DNA from 3 places in the Methylobacterium aquaticum genome. Region 1 is predicted to be linked to each of the others. Evidence: riboswitches for the same ligand, from Rfam matches in the RefSeq annotation. Region 1 holds a riboswitch; each other region holds the start of a gene.
The links. A riboswitch is a leader RNA that binds a small molecule or an ion and turns the genes downstream of it on or off. The one in region 1 is predicted to bind thiamine pyrophosphate.
Positions count from the first base shown of each region.

Region 2: it holds a riboswitch for thiamine pyrophosphate, as region 1 does, so the genes downstream of both, thiC (phosphomethylpyrimidine synthase ThiC) here and F1D61_RS28550 (hypothetical protein) in region 1, are expected to answer to the same signal.
Region 3: it holds a riboswitch for thiamine pyrophosphate, as region 1 does, so the genes downstream of both, thiO (glycine oxidase ThiO) here and F1D61_RS28550 (hypothetical protein) in region 1, are expected to answer to the same signal.

Region 1 is NZ_CP043627.1:6,197,189-6,204,080, reverse strand. It holds gene F1D61_RS28560 (ABC transporter ATP-binding protein) at 1-750, opposite strand, end outside; gene F1D61_RS28555 (acyl-CoA reductase) at 740-2,194, opposite strand; gene F1D61_RS28550 (hypothetical protein) at 2,191-3,267, opposite strand; TPP riboswitch at 3,364-3,466, opposite strand; gene F1D61_RS28545 (NADP-dependent malic enzyme) at 3,719-6,010, opposite strand; gene mutS (DNA mismatch repair protein MutS) at 6,239-6,892, shown strand, end outside.
Region 2 is NZ_CP043627.1:3,354,124-3,361,015, forward strand. It holds gene F1D61_RS15230 (ATP-binding protein) at 1-800, opposite strand, end outside; gene thiC (phosphomethylpyrimidine synthase ThiC) at 814-2,694, opposite strand; TPP riboswitch at 2,753-2,865, opposite strand; gene F1D61_RS15240 (restriction endonuclease) at 3,017-3,391, shown strand; partial or broken gene F1D61_RS15245 (acyltransferase family protein) at 3,585-4,669, shown strand; gene F1D61_RS15250 (hypothetical protein) at 4,854-5,195, shown strand; gene F1D61_RS34820 (methyl-accepting chemotaxis protein) at 5,192-6,655, shown strand.
Region 3 is NZ_CP043627.1:24,975-31,866, reverse strand. It holds gene thiS (sulfur carrier protein ThiS) at 109-321, opposite strand; gene thiO (glycine oxidase ThiO) at 318-1,526, opposite strand; TPP riboswitch at 1,594-1,728, opposite strand; gene F1D61_RS00165 (adenylate/guanylate cyclase domain-containing protein) at 1,770-3,017, opposite strand; gene F1D61_RS00160 (DUF2798 domain-containing protein) at 3,248-3,502, shown strand; gene rpoD (RNA polymerase sigma factor RpoD) at 3,562-5,559, opposite strand; gene dnaG (DNA primase) at 5,780-6,892, opposite strand, start outside.

The DNA of each region.
Region 1 (6,892 bases):
GGGACCGTCCATGACCGCGCGCAGCGACCGGCACGCGGCCCCGAAGGCGGGCTCGTAGCGGATCCCCGGCGGTCGCGGACGCGGCAGCGGGATCGCGCCCTCGTGGACCAGGCGCCCGGCCGCCATCACGCCGACCCGGTCGCCGAGATAGACGGCCTCGGCGATGTCGTGGGTGACGAACAGCGCCGCGGTGCCGCGGGAGGCGCACAGGCGCAGGAGGTCGTCCTGCAGCTCCTCGCGGGTCAGCGCGTCCAGCGCCGCGAAGGGCTCGTCGAGGAGGAGCAGGCCCGGCTGCGTCACCAGTGCGCGGGCGAGCGCGACCCGGCTCTGCTGCCCGCCCGACAGGGCGCCGGGCCGGCGCCCGGCGAGGTCGCCGAGGCCCATCGCCGCGAGGAGATCGCGGGCCGCCTCCCGGTCGGGGCCCTGCGGCCGGCGCTTGAGCGAGACCGGCAGGAGCACGTTGTCGAGGGCGGAGAGCCAGGCGAGCAGGGTCGGGGCCTGGAACACGAAGCCGACGCCCGGCGCCGGCCCGCGCAGAGGCTCCCCGCCGATCCGGACGAGGCCCGCATCCGGCGCGATCAGCCCGGCGGCGAGCTTGAGCAGGGTGGTCTTGCCGCAGCCGCTGCGGCCGAGCAGGCAGTGGATCGCCCCGCGGGGGATCGCCCAGTCGACGCCCGCCACGGTCTCGGCTTCGTCGCCGGGGAAGCGGTAGCGGACGCCGTCGAGGGCGAGATGGGCGTCAATCGGCATAGGGCGCAAAGCCTTCCGCCGCGGCCTCGGCGCCGGCCTCGATTTCCGTCATCGTCACGAGGTCGAGCAGGCTGAAGCGGCCGTCATGGTGCCAGCCGGCCTCCGGCGCGGTCATGCGGCCGATGGCCGAGATCCGGGTGACGCCGATGCCGGCCAGGTCGTCGGCGAGCGCCATGAGCCGCGCCGGGGCGGCGGCGATCCCGGCGGTCTGGAGATGGACGCGATGGGGCGCGACCAGGGCCGGCACCTCCGCCAGATCGTCGACCGCGACGACCGCCACGCTGCGGTTGAGGCCCGACGGGCTCAAAGCCACCGCGGCATCGAGCAGGACGACGCTCCACGGATCGGCGGGATCGCCGAGCAGCGTCGCACCCCCATCGAGGGCCCGCATCTCGTGGGCGCTGCGCCAGGCCGCGATGGCTGCCCCCTCGCCCGGGTCGAGCCGCCGGCGCGGATGGCGGCTCGCGACAGCGGCGAGTTCGTGGGCGAGGTGGCGGGCGAATTCGTGCGGCGCGACCGAGCCGCCGCGCTCGACGAACAGCATCTGCGGCGCGTAGCAGCCCTGCTGCTCGTAGCGGACGACATCCTGGGCGGCGAGGCGGGCGAGCGGCCCGGCGCGCCGGCTGTCCAGGGCCTCCCGGGCGATCATGGCAAAGCCGATGCGGTGGCCGTGGGGCAGGAACCGGGTGGTGACCGGGACTTTCGCGCGGAGCGCCGCCAGGGTGTCGTTGCCGCCATACGCCATGACGCACTCGGCTTGGGTGAGGAACACCGCCTCCGACCCGCCTTCTCCGCCCTTCCACCAAGTGATGGCGAGGCATTCGCCGAGTTCCGCATCGGCCTCGGCGATCAGTTGCGCGAACCAGCCGGCGGTCAGCGGCTCGGCGGAGGCGAGCTTGCCGACCGTGCCGGCCTTGACCAGCAATCCCGAGACGAGGCTCCACAGCGGCAGGGCCGGGACGTTGCCGGCCCAGACATGCAGCAGCAGGTCCGGCCCCCGCGCCCGCACCAGCCCGCCCTTCACCGCCGGCTGGAAGCCGTCGAGCACGCCCGGATTGGAAAAATCCTCGGCGAGGAAGCGCAGCAGCTGCGGCCGCCGGAAGGTCTTCAGATAGCTCGTCAGGCCGAGCCGCACCGTCTCGCGGTCGTAGCCGGTGACGACCGGCAGCAGCGCCTCGGCCTTGCGGCGCAGCGGATGGGTCCGGTCAAGCAGGCAGGCGCTCGCCCGGTCGATCGCCGCGACGATCCGGCCCGTCTCCATCCGCCGCAAGGTCTCGCGGGCGCGGGTGCGGACATGGCGGCACAGGGCCTCGGCCTGATCCCCGGTCAGGTCCGGCAGCGCCACCGCGACGGTCTCGCCCCAGGCCCGATGCTCGACGACGCGCCGGCCGATCGATTCGGGGCCGAGCCCCGGCAGGTATCCGGCCTCCTCGAGCGGGCTCATCCCTGCGCGGCGGCCAGGAACTCGGCCACCGCGACCGAGCAGCCGCGCGACGCCGATCCCTCGACCCGGCCGAGCAGCCGGAAGCCGCCCGGTACGATCACGCCGGCATCCTCGGTGAGGATCGCCGAGACGGAATTGAAGTGAGCGAGATCGTGGTGGACCAGCACGCCGGTCTCGCCCTCGGGGACATCGATGCCGGTGAGCGGATCGACGACGCGGCTGCGGATCCAGTGCGGGCCGGACTTCACCGGCGGACAGATTGCGTTGCCGTCGTCGTAGAACTGGGTACTCAGCTCGGTCATGCCGTACATGTTGAGGCAGGAATCGCGCGGCACGCCGAAGCTTGCCGAGAGCCCGTCATAGAAGGCGTCCGGCTCGATCTCACGCGACTGGCCCTTGAAGCCGCCGGTATCGAACAGGAAGCTTCCCGGCGGCAGGGCGAAGCGGCGGCCTCGCTCCTTCAGCGCGTCCATCACCGGCACGAAGGCGTAGGTGGCTCCCAGAAGGGCATAGGGCTCGCCCGAGGCTTCGGCCTGCGCCAAAGCCGCCAGCAGCGCATCGAGGTCGAGGCCGTTCGGCCCGACGAAGACCGCGCTGTCCGACGTGCCGAAATGGTCCTTGGCCAGCGCCAGGTAATGGGCCAGCGAGGAGTTCGGCAAAGCCGCCTCGTCCGGAAACAGGATTCCCATCCGGATCCTGTCCCGCCCGCGCATGATCCGGGCGGCGAAACCCGCCAGCATCGAGGCGTCGTAGACCGCGAGCGTCGGGTGATAGCTGCGGCCGCGCCCGCTCCCGGTCGTGCCGCTCGTCATGAACACCCGCGCGGCCGCGTCGGGCGGACGGCAGCTCAAGGTCAGGTCCTTGAACGCCTTGATCGGTACCGCCGGGATGTCGCGCCAGCGCCGCACGGCGAGCGGCGTGCGCCCGCGCTGTTGCGCGAAGCGGCGATACGGCGCGTTATGGGTGAACTGATAGGCGAAGAGCCGCAGCGCCAGCGCCTCGAACTCCGCCTCGCTCGCGCCCGGCTGTCCGATGAAGTCGAGCAGGGCCTCGACGATCTCCGCTTGCGACATCACGGCCACCTCGCGCCCATTCCGGGCGAAGGCCAGACCGAGCGGAGATCATGCGCGAAAAGACGGAGCGATCGGCCCCAGGCCGCGCCGGTCCCGCATCCCTACGCCGGCATGACCCGGATCAGGTTCATAGGGTCACCGCGGTGCCCGGACGGGTCCGGACCGGCGGAATCTCAGCCTCCTCGCGAGGCTCCCCTGGGAGCGGGGAAGAGTGGGGGTGTGGGGGCGGGTGTCAAGTTGCGATGCGACCCAGGCGCCAGGGCGATCCCTCGCGGCCACGCCGCCCTCCTGGGGTCGGCGTCTGGATCCTGAAGATCGCAAACCACCCCGTCATTCCGGGCTCCGCTGCACGGCTCCGGAATGACGAGGGGAATGTCGAGGCGGCCGATTCGATCGAACGGGCTTTCAGGCCGGGTCGCGAATCGGGGGAACGGAGGGATGGGCCCGCCGGTCAGCCGCCGATATTGTAGGCCGCCAGCGCCGCCATGTTGACGATGTCGGAATCGGTCGCGCCGAGCGGGACGATCTGCACCGCCTTGTCGAGGCCGACGATCAGCGGCCCGAGCACCTGGGCGCCGCCGAGTTCCTGCAGCATCTTGGTGGAGATCGCCGCCGAGTGGAAGGCCGGCATCACCAGCACGTTGGCCGGCTGCTTGAGGCGGCTGAACGGGTACTGGGCGAGCAGGTCCTTGTTCAGCGCGACATCGGCCGACATCTCGCCGTCATACTCGAAATCGACCCGCATCCCGTCGAGGATGCGCACCGCCTCCTGCACCTTCTCGGCGCGCTCGGCCTTGGGGAAGCCGAAGGTCGAGAACGACAGCATCGCCACCCGCGGCTCGTAGCCGAGGCGCCGCGCCACGCCCGCCGCCTCAATGGCGATGCCGGCGAGTTCCTCGGCACTCGGCATCTCGTGGATCGCGGTGTCGGCCACCAGCACCACCCGGCCGCGGGCGAGGCAGAGCGAGACGCCGATCACCCGGTGGCCGGGCTTGTGGTCGATGACCCGGCGCACGTCCTCGAGCGCGATCGAGTAGTTGCGGGTGGTGCCGGTCACCATCGCGTCGGCGTCGCCGAGGGCCACCATCGAGGCGGCGAAGTGGTTGCGGTCCTGGTTGATCAGGCGCTGGCAGTCGCGGAACAGGTAGCCCTTGCGCTGCATCCTCGCGTAGAGGAACTGCGCGTAGACGCTGTTGCGGTCGGACTTCGCGGCGTTGTGGATCTCGATGTTGTCGCGGCCGGCGAGATCGATGCCGGCGGCCTCGGCATTGGCCATCACCCGGTCCTCGCGGCCGACCAGGATCGCGGTGCCGAGACCCTGGTTGACGAAGGAGATCGCGGCGCGGATCACCACCTCCTCCTCGCCCTCGGCGAAGACGACGCGCTTGGGGTACTTGCGCACCCGCTCGAACACCCGGTTCAGCGTGCCGGCGACGGGATCGCGCCGGGCCGAGAGCTGGGCCCGGTAGCGGTCCATGTTGTCGATGGGCTTGCGGGCGACCCCGGTCTCCATCGCGGCCTTCGCCACCGCCGGCGGGATGGTGAAGATGAGGCGCGGATCGAACGGCACCGGGATGATGTACTCGCGCCCGAAGCGCGGCCGCGTGCCCTGGTAGGCCGCCGCCACCTCGTCCGGCACGTCCTCGCGGGCGAGCGCGGCGAGCGCCTGCGCCGCCGCGATCTTCATCTCCATGTTGATCGTGGTCGCGTGCACGTCGAGCGCGCCGCGGAAGATGTAGGGGAAGCCCAGAACGTTGTTGACCTGGTTCGGGTAGTCCGAGCGCCCGGTCGCCACGATCGCGTCGTCGCGGACCTGCGCCACCTCTTCGGGAGTGATCTCCGGATTCGGGTTCGCCATCGCGAAGATGATCGGCTGCGGCGCCATCGAGGCGATCATTTCAGGGGTGAAGGCGCCCTTCACCGAGAGGCCGAACACGATGTCGGCGCCCTCCAGCGCCTCCTCGAGGGTGCGCTTCGAGGTCGCGACCGCGTGGGCCGACTTCCACTGGTTCATGCCCTCGGTGCGGCCCTGGAACACCACGCCCTTGGTGTCGCACAGGATCACGTTCTCGGAGCGGAAGCCCAGCGCCTTGACGAGCTCGATGCAGGCGATGCCCGCCGCACCCGCGCCGTTGACGACGAGCCTGGCCTCGGAGATGTCGCGGCCGGTCAGGTGCAGGGCGTTGATGATGCCCGCCGCCGAGATGATCGCGGTGCCGTGCTGGTCGTCGTGGAAGACCGGGATGTCCATCAATTCCCGCAGGCGCTCCTCGATGATGAAGCACTCGGGGGCCTTGATGTCCTCCAGGTTGATGCCGCCGAAGGTCGGCCCGAGATAGCGCACGCAGTTGATGAACGCCTCGGCATCCTCCGTCCCGACCTCGAGGTCGAAGGAATCGATGTCGGCGAAGCGCTTGAACAGGACGGCCTTGCCCTCCATCACGGGCTTCGAGGCGAGCGCGCCGCGATTGCCGAGGCCGAGGATCGCGGTGCCGTTCGAGATCACCGCCACGAGGTTGCCCTTGGCGGTGTAGTCGTAGGCGAGTGCCGGATCGTCCGCGATGGCGAGCACCGGCACGGCGACGCCGGGCGAGTAGGCGAGCGACAGGTCGCGCTGCGTCGCCATCGGCTTCGTCGCCACCACCTCCAGCTTGCCCGGGCGGCCCTGCTGGTGGAATTGCAGCGCCTCCTGGTCGGTGAAGGTCGGGCGCTTGCCGCGGGTGACGGGGCGGGACTCGCTCATGCCAAGCTCTTCTTTCAACGACAGGATCACGCTGACCGCGGGACACGTCCCTTAGGGCCATGATCCGGCCGGCTCAAGCGGCGCCGGAGCGCTAAACCCGATCGGTCGGCCATTTTAATCGGGGACGACCATCCCCATCATCCCCGCTGTGCCGGCCTGGAGCCTGCGCCTCCGCCTCTGTTAGTCTGCCAGACCACGATGCCGCGGACCCGACAGCCCCCCGATCTCATGACGATGGACAGCGATACCGGCCGCCTGCTGCGCAACGAGGCGTACGAGCCCGCCGACGAGGCGCCTGCGCCGCCGCCCGCCCGCGGCCGGCGTTCCGCCGCGCCCGACGACGAGGCCAAGGTCTCGCCGATGATGGCGCAGTACATCGAGATCAAGGCGGCCAATCCCGATTCCCTGCTGTTCTACCGCATGGGGGATTTCTACGAGCTGTTCTTCGAGGATGCCGAGACCGCCTCGCGGGCGCTCGGCATCGTGCTCACCCGCCGCGGCAAGCATGGCGGCGCCGACATCCCGATGTGCGGCGTGCCGGTCGAGCGCTCCGACGATTACCTCCAGCGCCTGATCGGGCTCGGCCACCGGGTCGCGGTCTGTGAGCAGACCGAGGATCCGGCGGAAGCCAAGAAGCGCGGCTCGAAATCGGTGGTGCGGCGCGAGGTGGTGCGCCTCGTGACGCCAGGCACCATCACGGAAGACCGCCTGCTCGATCCCGGCCGGGCCAACGTGCTCCTGGCGCTCGCCCGCCGCCGCGCCTCGGATTCGGCCTGGTGTTACGGGCTGGCCGCCGTCGACATCTCGACCGGGCGCTTCTCCCTCGGCGAGGTCGACGGCGCCGGCCTGGCCGCCGAGATCGCCCGCCTCGATCCGCGCGAG
Region 2 (6,892 bases), 2.8 Mb from region 1:
GGCACCCCGGCCCGGGCATAGGCGGCGAAGAACGGCTCCCCCTCGAGGGAGGCGCCGCGCCAGTGGCCCTCCGGCCCGGTGGCCCTGCGCAGCGCCTCGGGCGCCGGCGTACCGGTGAAGCGCTCCGGCGACCGGGTGCGGGTCACGATCCGCTGGTCGCCGTCGATGATGGTGATCACCCAGGCCTTCGGCACGCCGCCGGAGACGAGCACGTCGCGCAGCCGCGCAGTCGGCAGGGAGAAGGACAGGAGGTAGAGCACCGCGTCGCCGCCGCGGCGCCTGACCGGCACCGTCACCCGGACATGCCCGTCGATCACGCCCGAGACGGCCGCGCGGCCGGTGAGCGCGCTCGCATCCGCCGCGTCCAGTCGCTCGGGCATCGGCTCGTCGCCGAGGTCGATCAGCCGGCGCCCGTCGGAATCGCGCAGGATCGCCGGCAGGCCGCTGCGGCGGGCCAGTTCCTGCACCTGCTCGCGGAACGCCGTCACGTCGCCGCGCTGGAGCGCGTTCGAGAGGCTCAGGGCCTCCAGGGTGGCGATCAGGCTCGCGATCTCGCGGTCGACCGCCGCCGCCTCCACCCGGGCGCGGCCGAGCGCCTCCGCCTCCAGGCGCTCGCGGGCGGCGTCGGCGAACTGCCACAGGACCACGCCGCCGAAGATCAGGATCGGCACGGCGAGGCCGAGGCCGAACACGACGAGGCGGCGCACGATCGAGCCGGGACGCGGGCCTCCCCGCACGGGCAATCCCGGATCGGCGGACGGGGCAGGCCCGGGCGGGGTGGCGGGGGCCTGCATCGGCATCGCGTGGGGGTCCTTACTCGCCGGGTTCGACGTAGAGCCTCCCGCCCTCGCCCAAGAATTCCGCCGATTTTTGGGCCATGCCGGCGATCCGCTCCGCTTCGCTCAGGGGTGTGGCTTCCGCGACCACCCGGGAGGCTTCCTCCATGGCGAGCACGTCGGCGCGCAGGTCCTGGGTGATCTTCATCGAGCAGAATTTCGGGCCGCACATCGAGCAGAAATGCGCGACCTTGTGGGCGTCCTTCGGCAGGGTCTCGTCGTGGTAGGCGCGCGCGGTATCCGGATCGAGGGAGAGGTTGAACTGGTCCTCCCAGCGGAAGTCGAACCGGGCCCGCGACAGGGCGTCGTCCCGCACTTGCGCGGCCGGGTGCCCCTTGGCGAGGTCGGCGGCATGGGCGGCGATCTTGTAGGTGATGACGCCGGTCTTCACGTCGTCGCGGTTCGGCAGGCCGAGATGCTCCTTCGGGGTGACGTAGCAGAGCATCGCGGTGCCGTACCAGCCGATCATCGCCGCGCCGATGCCGGACGTGATGTGGTCGTAGCCCGGCGCCACGTCGGTGGTGAGCGGGCCCAACGTGTAGAACGGCGCCTCGCCGCACTCCCTGAGCTGCTTGTCCATGTTGACCTTGATCTTGTGCATCGGCACGTGGCCGGGGCCCTCGATCATCACCTGGCAGCCCTTGGCGTGGGCGATCTTGGTGAGTGCGCCCAGGGTCTCCAGCTCGGCGAACTGCGCCGCGTCGTTGGCATCCGCGATCGAGCCCGGGCGCAGGCCGTCGCCGAGCGAGAACGAGACGTCGTACGCGCGGCAGATGTCGCAGATCTCCTCGAAGCGCTCGTAGAGGAACGATTCCCGGTGCCCGGCGAGGCACCAGCGCGCCATGATCGAGCCGCCGCGCGAGACGATGCCGGTGACCCGCCGTGCGGTGAGCGGCACGTGGGCGAGGCGCACGCCGGCATGGATGGTGAAGTAATCCACCCCCTGCTCGGCCTGCTCGATCAGCGTGTCCTTGAACACCGCCCAGTCGAGCTTGAGCGGATCGCCGCCGACCTTCTCCAGCGCCTGGTAGATCGGCACCGTGCCGATCGGGACCGGCGCGTTGCGCAGGATCCAGCCGCGGATGTTGTGGATGTTGCGGCCCGTCGAGAGGTCCATGACGGTGTCGGCGCCCCAGCGGATCGCCCAGACCATCTTCTCGACCTCGTCGGCGGCCGAGGAGGTGACGGCCGAGTTGCCGATATTGGCGTTGATCTTGACGAGGAAGTTGCGGCCGATCGCCATCGGCTCCAACTCGGTGTGATTGATGTTGGCCGGGATGATCGCCCGCCCGCGCGCCACCTCCTCGCGCACGAAGTCGGGGGTGATGAAGGGCGGGATCGCCGCGCCGAAGCTCTCGCCGTCGGCGAGCTTGCCCTCGGCGCCGGCCAGCATCGCCTCGCGGCACAGGTTCTCGCGGTGGGCGACGTAGATCATCTCCTCGGTGACGATCCCGGCCCGCGCGAACTCGTACTGGGTCACGGGTTGGCCGGCCTCGCCCCGGCGCACGGTGCGGGCGGCCGGGCACGGCGCCACCAGTCTGTCCTCGGGCACGAAGCCGTTATCCTCCGGCCTCACCGCCCGGGGCGCGACCGCCGCATAGCCGCGGGTCTCGATCCAGGGGGCGCGGATCTCCGGCAGGCCGGCTCGCAGGTCGATGCGGGCGCCCGTCTCGGTATAGGGGCCGGAGGGATCGTAGACCCGCACGGGCGCCTCGCCCGGATCGGTCAGGACGATCTCCCGATAGGGAATCCGCAAGTCGGAGCGGTCCCTCGGCGACGCATAGGCCTTCGCCGAGCCGGTGATCGGCCCGGTGGTGACGCTGTGCGGAAGGTCTTTGGCGAGGATCGGTGCGTTCATGGATCTCTCCCGGGGAGACGATCCGGCCTCGGGGCGCGAGGACGCACGGGTCACGTCGATCATGGCAGGTTCCCGTCCCTCCGCCGGTACGAACCGGATCAGGTTCAAGGGTCAGGACGCACGATCGTCCAATCTCAGCCCCTGTCGGCGGGGGCTCCCCTCGGTAACGGCGCCACTGTCCGGCGACGGGTCGGGTTTGTCAATCGCGGGTCGCGGAACGCTGCGGCATCCAGGCCGTCGCGCCGATGGTCGCGCCGCCTTGTCCCCCGCCCGCCCGGCGCCCCAGATACCGTGAGATGTCCCCGTCTTTCAGGAGCCTGCCTTGGGACGCCGTGATCGGCTCTGGCGCGACGACGACCCCTCCACCCATGCCTACACGACCCCGAAGGTCGTGATCTGCCCGCTCTGCGAGCGGCCGATCCCGCCCGGTGCCCGCCAGAGCCGGCACCATCTGACGCCGAAGCTGAAGGGCGGTACCCATGGCGAGACGGTGCAGCTGCACCAGATCTGCCACTCGGCGATCCATGCCCGCCACAGCGAGGCCGAGCTGGCGCGCCGGCTCAGCGACGTCGAGAGCCTGCGGGCCGAGCCGGAGATCGCCCGCTTCCTCGCCTGGGTCCGCGGCAAGCCGGACGATTTCCACACCGCGACGCGGATGACCCGGACGCGGCGGGAGACCAGGCGGAGCTTTCGATAGGGCGGCCGTAGTCGTCGGCGGGATGGTGAATCCATCCTGGCCGATTTCCGCACGATTCGACCGGCCGCCCCGGCTCCGATCTTTACGTCTGCCTGCGAGGCTCGGGGCATCCTCGTGGAGACGCCCGATGTCCGCCCGCCCCAACACCGAACCCGCCCTCTCGGTCCGGCCGGACGATCCAGTCAGCCCGCCGCTGCGCCCGCGCGCCGCGCCGGAGGCGGGGCGCCTCGCCTGGGTCGACGTCGCCAAGGGCATCTGCATCATCCTGGTGGTGATGATGCACTCCACCCTCGGAGTCGGCGAGGCGATGGGGGGCGAGGGCTTCATGCACCACGTCGTCGAGTTCGCCAAACCGTTCCGGATCCCCGACTTCTTCCTCCTGTCGGGCCTGTTCGTTGGCCGCGTCGTCGATCGCGACTGGCGGCTCTTCTCCGACCGGCGCATCGTCCACTTCGCCTATTTCTACCTGCTGTGGATGGTACTCCAGTCGGCGGTGAAGTACGGCCAGATCACCGAGGGGGCGGGCCCGGGGGCGTTCCTCGCCCATCTCGCCCACGGCCTGATCGAGCCGTACTCGACCCTCTGGTTCATCTACCTGCTGGCGGTGTTCTCCATCGCCGTGAAGCTGCTGCGCCGGGTGCCCGGCCCGGTGCTGCTGATCGGCGCCGCCCTGCTGCAACTGGCGCCTATCCATACCGGCTCGACCCTGATCGACGAGTTCTGCGATCGCTTCGTCTACTTCGTCGCCGGCTACCTGTTCGCGGCCCGGATCTTCGCCCTCGCCGACAGGGTGCGGGCGCGGAGCGGCCTCGCGCTCCTCGGGCTCGCCGCCTGGGCCCTGGTCGAGGGCGTCCTCGTCGTCACGCCGTCCGGCTTCCCCTCCCACCCGAACCTCGCGAGCCTGCCCGGCGTGAGCCTGGTGCTGGGGCGGCCGGCGCGCTCGCCATCGTGTGCGCGGCGGCGTTGCTGACCCGGGCCGGCGGTCCGGTCACGGCGATGCTCCGGGCCTGCGGCGAGCGCTCGATCGTGATCTACCTCGCCTTCTTCCTGCCGATGGCGGCCCTGCGCATTGTGCTGGTGAAGAGCGGGGTCATCACGGATGTCGGCCTCGTATCGCTCCTCGTGACCCTGGCCGCGGTGGCCGTGCCCCTCGGGATCGAGCGGCTGGTCCGCCATACCCCGGCCCGGTTCCTGTTCCGCCGGCCCGCCGCCTGCCACCTCGTCGGCGAGGAGCGCCCCGCCGCGACCCCGCCGCTGGCCTCCGCCCGCACGGTCTGACCCCGGCGGCTCCCGGTCGGGCTCGACGACGGCGCTCCCGCGAGGGGGCGCCGTTTCGCTGTCTTGGCCTCGTTTGACTTACGGTTATCCGGGTGGGCGGCGGATCAATCATCCCCAGTCTTTACCGATCATCAGCGATTCCACGACAAATTCCGCCAAGGTCAGGGAACCGGGGCGGACCCAGATGGAAGCGCGTTTTCGCCTCCGGGACAGTACCGGCCTGGTGCTTCTGCTGCTGGCGCCACTGCTCGTCGTCGCCGTCCCGCGCTCCGAGGCGGTGGCGGTACTCGGCCGGCCCGGCGGCGGCATTGCCGAGGCGGCCGCGATCGTGACGGCGGCGGGCGGCACGCTGGTGCGGGCCGGCGCGGCCGGCCTGGTCGTGGCCCGGTCGAGCGAGGCGGGCTTCGTCGGGCGCCTCTACGGCGCCGGGGCGTGGCTGGTGCTCGATCCCGTCGTCGCCGGCGGCTGCGGCCCGGGACCCGACCGATACGACGATTCCTCTCCGTCACCGAGCCCTGCCCGATGATGACCGACGCCGACGACTTCCGCCGCTCCTACGCCCGCATCCTGGTCGGCCTGCTCTGGGCCCACGTTCCGGTGGCGGCGGCGCTGCCGCTCATCGCCGGCGACGGCGGCGCCCTCGCACCCGGGGCGGCCGCGACCCTGCTCGCGACGCTCGCCACCCTGTCGTGGTGGCGCGACGCGACCGGGCTGCGGACCCGGATCGCCACCGCTCTGGCGCTCGTCGGCATGGCGGCGGTGATGCTCTATGCCAGCGCCGGCCATCCCTGGCAGGTCGACCTGCACATGTACTTCTTCGCCTGCCTGGCGGTGCTCGCCGGCTGGTGCGACTGGCGGGTGATCCTGGCGGCCACCGCCGCCACGGCCCTGCATCATCTCGTCCTGAACCTGGTCCTGCCCGGCGCCGTCTTCCCGACGGGGGCGAGCCTGCAACGGGTGCTGCTCCATGCCGGGATCCTGGCGATCGAGGCGGCGATGCTGGCCTGGATCTGCCGCACCGTCGCCCGGACGCTGGCGGGGCTGGCGCAGTCCGGGCGCGAGATGAAGGCCCAGATGGCGCGCCTGCGCGACCTGGAACAGGAGGGCGAGACCGCCCGGGTGGCAGCCGAGCACGAGAGGCGCGAGAGCGTGATGCGGATGGCGGCGGCGTTCGAGGCGGCGGTGGGCGGCATCGTCGGCGAGGTCGCGGCGGCGGCCGGCGAGCTGCAGGCGACGGCCCACGCGATGTCCCAGAAGGCGGGCACCGCCGCCGCCCGCTCGGCCGAGGCCGAGGCCGCCGCGGGTCAGGCGGCGGGCGATGTCGGGACCGTGGCGGCCGCGACCGAGGAACTCGGCGCCTCGGTGCGCGAGGTCGGCCAGCAGGTCGGGGAATCCGCCGGCCTCGCCCGTGCCGCCGTGAGCGAGGCCGACCGCACCGCCGCCCTCGTCGGCGAATTGAGCGAGGCCGCCTCCCGGATCGGCGACGTGGTGAGCCTGATCTCGGGCGTCGCCGACCAGACCAACCTGCTGGCGCTGAACGCCACCATCGAGGCGGCCCGCGCGGGTGCGGCGGGACGGGGCTTCGCGGTGGTGGCGGCCGAGGTCAAGGAACTGGCAAGCCAGACCGCGAGGGCGACGCAGGACATCAGCGGCCAGATCGGCCGCATCCAGGGCGCCACCGGCGACGCCGTGCGGGCGATCGAGGCGATCGGCACGCGCATCCGCGGGATGGACGGGGTGGCCTCCGCCGTGGCGGCGGCGGTCGAGGAGCAGGGCGCGGCGACCCAGGAGATCATCCGCGCCATGGACCGGGCCGCCGCCGGCACCGGCTCGCTCACCGCCACCATCGGCGCCGTGGCGCAGGCCGCCGGCGAGACCGGCTCCGCCGCCGGCCGGGTGCTCGCCTCCGCCGACGCCCTGACGCATCAGGCCGAGCATCTCGGAACCGAGGTCGCGCGCTTCCTGCAAGGCGTGCGGGCGGCGTGAGCGCCGCTGGAACTGTTTGAGCAGGCCCCCTGTCGAAAAAATCAATAGATCTGCAAATCCCACCCACTCACCTCATCCTGAGGTGCGAACGAAGTGAGCCTCGAAGGAGGGCTCCAGAAATCGCCGAGACTTCTGGAGCCCTCCTTCGAGGTCAGTCGATCCGTGATCGACTGACACCTCAGGATGAGGTAAGTGGGTGGGATACCCAACCCCCTTTTCTTTCCGATAGCTCCTCAG
Region 3 (6,892 bases), 820 kb from region 1:
TCGAGGTCAGTCGATCTTCGATCGACTGACACCTCAGGATGAGGTCGAGGGTGGGATGAAGAAAGCACCGGTGATGCAGCGCGACCCCATCGCACGATCTCGCAACCGCTACCCTCCCTGCATCGCCCGCACGATCTCGACGCGGTCGCCCTCCTCGAGCGCCGTGCCGGCCCAGTCGCGCTGGCGCACCACCGCGCCGTTCAGCGCGATGGCGAAGCCTTGCGGGCCGCTCAAGTCGAGGTCGGCGGTCTCGGCGCGCCAAAGGGCGTCGAGGGTGGCGGCCTCGCTCTCGCGGGGCTCGCCGTTGACGAGGAGCTTCATGCGGGGACTCCGGAAACACGGGCGAACCGGGACAGGCCAAAGGGCGCGGCCACCGGCAGCGTCTCGCCGCGCAGGATCAGGGTGGAGACGGCTTCGGCGGTGACGGGCGCCAGCAGGTAGCCGTTGCGGTGATGGCCGGCGGCCAGCACGAGGCCGGGCAGGGCCTCGCCGAGGATCGGGGCGTCGTCGTCGGAGGTCGGGCGAAAGCCGCTCCAGACCCCCGACACCCGCATCTCCTCCACCCCCGGCAAGGCGCGCCGGGCGCCCTCCAGCAGGGCGAAGACGCCGCCGGCGGTGAGGTGGGGATCGAAGCCCGTCTCCTCCACGGTGGCGCCGACGATGAGCGAGCCGTCGCCCTTCGGGGCCATGTGGACCTGCTCGGTCCAGACCACGTGCGAGAGGGAGCCGCTGCGCGGCGTCATCTGGAGCGCCATCGACTGGCCCTTCAACGGGCGCACCGGGAGCGCGAGGTCCGGCACCAGGTTCCCCTCCCCGGCCCAGGCGCCGGAGGCCAGCACCACCGTGCCGGCCCGCACCGTGCCCGCCGTGGTCTCGATGCCGGTGACCCGGCCGGCCTCGCGGGTGAGCGCGGTGACGGCGGTCTCCTCGATCAGCCGGCCGCCGGCCGCGCGGAAGGCCAAGCGCAGGGCCGCCATCACCCGGGCCGGATCGACCTGGTGGTCGTCGGGGCAGAACAGGCCCGCGGTGACGGTGGGGCGCAGGCCGGGCTCGCGGGCGCGCACCGCCGGTCCGGACAGCCACTCGACGGCGAGATGATCGCGGCGCTGCAGCTCGTGGCGGAAGCGCAGGCGCTCGACCTCGTCGCGGCCGAGCGCGATCACGAGGGTACCCTCGCGGCGGTAATCGATGGTGAGGCCGGATTCGGCTTCGAGTTCGTCGCGAAACCGGTGCCAGAGGCGCTGGCTCTCGAGGCAGAGCGGCGACAGGGCCTCGCCCCCGGGCTCGTGCTCGGCGGCCGCCGCCAGCATGCCGGTGGCGGCGAGACTCGCGCCGTCGCCGGCTCGTCCGCGCTCGATCACCGCGACGGCGAGACCGGCCCGCGCCAGGCGCCACGCGATCGACAGGCCGATCAGCCCGGCGCCGATCACCGCCGCATCGACCGGACCTTCGGCGCGCTCCGGCAAGCGGTCTCTGTCTGGGATCTCGGACGGTCCGCCTCGCCGTCCGATCGTCTGCGCGTGCACCCTCGTCTCCACGGTGGCCCGAAGAGAGTGGACGGCGCCCGATTGCCGGATGATGCGCGCTCGGATCCTGGCGGACCCTGTCCAATCCCTACGCCGGTATGAGCCGGATCAGGTTCGAAGGATTTCCGCGCCGACCGAAAAGCCGAAGGCTCTTGGTCCAGCGGTGTCTCAGCCCCTTGCCGGGGATCTCCCTGGAACGGCCGGAATGTGGCGAGCCGGCTCGCCTTCGTCAACCGCCTTCGGTCAACCGCCTTTGCCCGGACGATAGATCGCCATCTCCTCGGCGATGCCGTCGAGGGGATGGGTGCCGAGCAGTTCGGGGTCGCCCCACAGGAAGTCGACGAAGGGCTTCGACATCAGGAGCGGCTCGGACAGGACCTTGTTGAGCTTGGCCAGGCGACTGGCGAGGTTCACGTCGCGGCCGATCACCGTGAAATCGAGGCGCGCGCCGGAGCCGACATTGCCGTAGGCCGCCTCGCCGTGATGGAGCGCGATGCCGATCTCGATGCGGGTGGGGAATCGCCCGGCGCGGTTGGCCTCGTCGACCCGGCGGAGCGCGGCCTGCGCCGCCGAGAGCGCGCCCTGCGCCGCGCCGCCGAGATCGTCGCCGCTCTCGCGAAAGATCGCGAGCAGGCCGTCGCCCATGTATTTCAGCACCTCGCCGCCCTCGCTCTCGATCGGCGGCACCAGGCAGTCGAAATAGGTGTTCAGCAATTCCACCGAGGCCTCCGGGGTGAGCGCGTCGGTGAGGTGGGTGTAGCCGCGCATGTCGGCGAACAGGATCGCCGAGCGGATCCGCTCGACCTGGCCGCGGCGGATGAAGCCGGCCAGGATCGCCTGGTGCGGCCCGTCGCCGACATAGACCCTGAGCACGTGGTCGAGACGGGCGTTGAGGCCGCGCATCTCCATCACCGCCGACAGGGTCGGGATGATGAAGCGCAGGATGGCGAGGTCGTCGTCGCCGAACCCGCGCGGATCCCGGGTCGCGAAGGTGACGCCGTTCTTGGTGCCGTTGGTGAAGAACAGCGGTACGGTGATGTAATGGGTGTACCCCGCCGCCTTCAATTCCGGAATGATGCTGTAGCGATCGTCCGGGGTCTCGCGCAGGTCGAGGATCAGCCACTCGCCGGTGCCGTAGACATGGGCGAAGGGGCTGCGGGCCAGCGCCTGCTCGGTGACCTCGCCATGCGGGAAGAGGCGGAAGCTGACGCCGTCCTCCCGGGTCCAGAACCGGCCGACGCCGGAATAGTCCGAGTGCAGCGCGTCGATGGCGGTGGTGGCCCGGTCGACCGGCACGCCGAGTGCGTTCAGCCGCTCGGCCATGCCGGCCAGCAGATCGCCGGATTCCGGCAGCCGCGCGCCCTCGCTGAGCAGCCAGTCGCGGAGCGCCACGCAATCGCGAAACAGGCCGATCGGGATGTCGCTCGCCTCCGATCCATCCGCCGCGGCCGTGGGCGTCGGAGCGGGGGCGGGGCAAGGCTGGTCGGACATGGCTGATGACATGGGCGCTGCCGGGCGGGTCGGCAAGGCTTGGCCGGGGGCGACTGGCCCGCCGGCTTGGCATTTGACCCTGCGCCTGCTAGGGACGAATCCGTCGCCGGGCCCGTGTCTCGGCCGGCCGTAAGCGTCTCACGTCAAGCAACGCACTCCCCGGGTGGATTTTCGCCGGGCGGTGCGCAATGCCTCGTCCGGGCCGGACCGCCCGTTCCGAAAGACGTGCCATGCTGTCCTTAACCTCATTCCGTCGCCTGCCGGCTTCCGCCGCACCGCTCGTCACCGCGTTCCTCCTGTCGGTGATGATGACCTGCATCGTCTCAGGTCTCGCGACCCTGCTCACCCTCGGGCCGACCCCCGAGGCGCTGTGGCACTGGCCGCGGGCCTGGGGCTTCTCCTGGCTCGTCGCCTTCCCGACCCTGCTGCTCGTCCTGCCGCTGGTGCGCCGCGCCGTGGCGCGGATCGTGGCGCCGATGCCGTAACGAAGAAGGCCCGGGGGCGGTCGCCTCCCGGGCCTTCTCGTCCGATCGAATGTCGAAGCTCAGTTGTCGAGGAAGCTCCGCAGCTTCCTGGACCGGCTCGGGTGCTTGAGCTTGCGCAGGGCCTTGGCTTCGATCTGGCGGATGCGCTCGCGGGTCACCGAGAACTGTTGCCCGACCTCCTCGAGGGTGTGGTCGGTGTTCATGCCGATGCCGAAGCGCATGCGCAGCACCCGCTCCTCGCGGGGGGTGAGCGAGGCCAGCACCCGGGTGGTGGTCTCGCGCAGGTTCGACTGGATCGCCGCGTCGATCGGCAGGACGACGTTCTTGTCCTCGATGAAGTCGCCGAGGTGGGAATCCTCCTCGTCGCCGATCGGGGTTTCGAGGGAGATCGGCTCCTTGGCGATCTTGAGGACCTTGCGCACTTTCTCCAGCGGCATCGCCAGCTTCTCGGCCAGCTCCTCCGGGGTCGGCTCGCGGCCGATCTCGTGCAGCATCTGGCGCGAGGTCCGGACGATCTTGTTGATCGTCTCGATCATGTGGACCGGGATGCGGATGGTGCGGGCCTGGTCGGCGATCGAGCGGGTGATCGCCTGCCGGATCCACCAGGTCGCGTAGGTCGAGAACTTGTAGCCGCGGCGGTACTCGAACTTGTCCACGGCCTTCATCAGGCCGATATTGCCCTCCTGGATCAGGTCCAGGAATTGCAGGCCGCGGTTGGTGTATTTCTTGGCGATCGAGATCACCAGCCGCAGGTTGGCCTCGATCATCTCCTTCTTGGCCTGGCGGGCTTCGCGCTCGCCCTTCTGGACCATGTGGACGATCTTCCGGTATTCCTGGATCTCCAGGCCGGTCTCGGAAGCGAGCGAGATGATCTGCTCGCGGAGCGTCAGGATGTTGACCGCGCCGCGCTCGGTGAAGTTCTTCCAGCCCTTGCCGCCGAGCTTGGCCACCCGCTCGACCCAGTGCGGATCGAGTTCGTAGCCCTGGTAGTGGCGCAGGAACTCGTCGCGGGCGACGCCGTGGTTCTCGGCGAGGCGCATCAGGCGGCCCTCGTGCGAGATCAGGCGCTTGTTGATGTCGTAGAGCTGCTCGACCAGCGCCTCGATGCGGTTCGAGTTCAGCGACAGCGACTTCACGTCGGCGACGACGGTGTTCTTCAGCTCGGAATAGCGCTGGCCCTGCGACTCCGAGGCCGCGGCCCCTTTCAGCCGGGTCTCTGCCTGCTCGGCCTGGACCTTGCGCAGCTTGCGGTAGTTCTCGGCGATCGCGTCGAAGGTCTCGAGGACGCGCGGCTTCAGCTCGGCTTCCATCGCCGAGAGCGACACGTTGTTCTCGAGGTCGTCCTCGTCGCCCTCGCCGTCCGGCGGGGTCTCGCCCTCGGCCTCCTCGTCGCCCTCGCCTTCGACCTCGCCCTCGGCGGGGCCGGCGCGGCCGTCGGGGCCGGCATAGGTGGCCTCGAGATCGATGATGTCGCGCAGGAGCACCCGGCCGTCGACGAGCTCGTCGCGCCAGATGATGATGGCCTGGAAGGTCAGCGGGCTCTCGCACAGGCCGGCGATCATCGCCTCGCGCCCGGCCTCGATCCGCTTGGCGATCGCGATCTCGCCCTCGCGGGACAGAAGCTCGACCGAGCCCATCTCGCGCAGGTACATCCGGACCGGATCGTCGGTGCGATCCGTCGGCTCCTTGGCGGTCTCGGCGCGCAGGGCCACCGGGCGGGCGGCGGCGACCTCGGCCACCTCGCCGCCTTCGCTCGGCTCCTCCTCCTCGGCGCCTTCCTGGGCCGGGGCCTCGCCCTGCTGGTCGTCGGCCTCCTCGGCCTCGACCACGTTGACGCCCAGCTCCGACAGCTGGCCCAGCACGTCCTCGATCTGCTCGGAGGTGAACTCCTCCTGGGGCAGCACCTCGTTCAGCTCGTCGTAGGTGACATAGCCGCGCTTCTTGGCGAGCTTGATCATCCGCTTGACGGAGGCATCCGTCAGGTCGAGGAGCGGGCCGTCGGTCTGCGGCTCGGGGGCCGCCTCGGTCTCGTCTCGTTCCGTTGCCTTCGTCGCCATGCTCAGCCTATGCTTCCCGGTGTCGGCAGTGCCCGGGCGGGGGAGACTCCCGCCGTGCCGGCACCGTGATGTCTCGTCCGGCGGCGCACGAGCCGCCCCAGATCTCACGCAAATGTGCAAGCCAATCGACCGACTTGCCGTTAACTAGTCCCGACGCAAGCCGCAAGCCGCGCGTGACGCGCAACGCCGCACCAGGACGATTCCGTCACGAATCCGCGTCTTACGGTTCGGCCTCCTGGGCCTCGTCCGCCTCGGCTTCGGCGCCCGCCACCACGGAGAGGCGGGTCTTCACGTCGCGCAGCCAGGCGAAATTCGCCTCACTCTCCTCTTCCGCCAGGGCGCGTTCGGCGGCCCGGAGTTCGCTATGTAGCGTTCCGGCCTTGCGGTGCAAGATCACGGCCTGCCGAAGCGCGTCCTCCAGCCGCACCGGATCGGCATGCGGATCGAGCACCCAGCGGTCGCCGGGCCGCACCAGGCCGGCGATGCGGCCCGCCGCCGCGGCGAGCCCGGCCCGTTCCAGCCGGGCATCGAGGAAGCGCGTGTCGCTCGCCCCGCCCTCCGCCGCGAAATCGAGGAGCACGCCGCGCAACGAACGGGCATCGGCGCCCTCGAACTCGACCTCGGCCAGTTCCTCGGCCTCGCGGGCCAGCAATTCGGGATGGACCAGGAGGGCGGCGACGATCAGGGCCTCGCGCGAGGACGAGCCGCCGGAGAACAGCGACGAGCGGGCGAGCAGCGGGCTCGCCCGGGCGGTGAGCCGCGGCGAGACCGGCGCCGGCGGGGCGCCGCGGCCGCGCGGCACGAAGGGGGTGCGCTCCCGGTACGGGCGCTCGGCCCCGCCCTCCCGCCGGCCGCCGCCATTGGGGCTCGTCCCGCGCAGGCGGGCCTCGATGTCGTCGCGGTAGTAGCGCTTCAAGGTCTCGTCGCGGATGCCATTGACGATCTCGCGCAGGCGCTGGGCGAGGCCGGCCCGGCGCTCCGGCGTATCGACCGGGCTCATCTCGGTCTCGCGCGACCACAGCACGTCGACGAGCGGCCGGGCCCCGTCGAGCACCCGGTCGATGGCGCCCGGGCCCCCGGTGCGCAGAAGGTCGTCCGGGTCCTGCCCCTCGGGCATCAGGGCGAAGCGGAGCGATTTTCCCGGTTGCAGCGCCGGCAGGGCCACGTCGAGGGCGCGGTAGGCCGCGCGCCGTCCGGCGCCGTCGCCGTCGAAGCAGAGGATCGGCTCGTCGGCCATGCGCCAGAGCAGCGCGAGCTGATCCTCGGTCAGCGCCGTGCCCAGCGAGGCCACCACTTCGGGGTGCCCGGCGAGCGTCATCGCGATGGCGTCGAC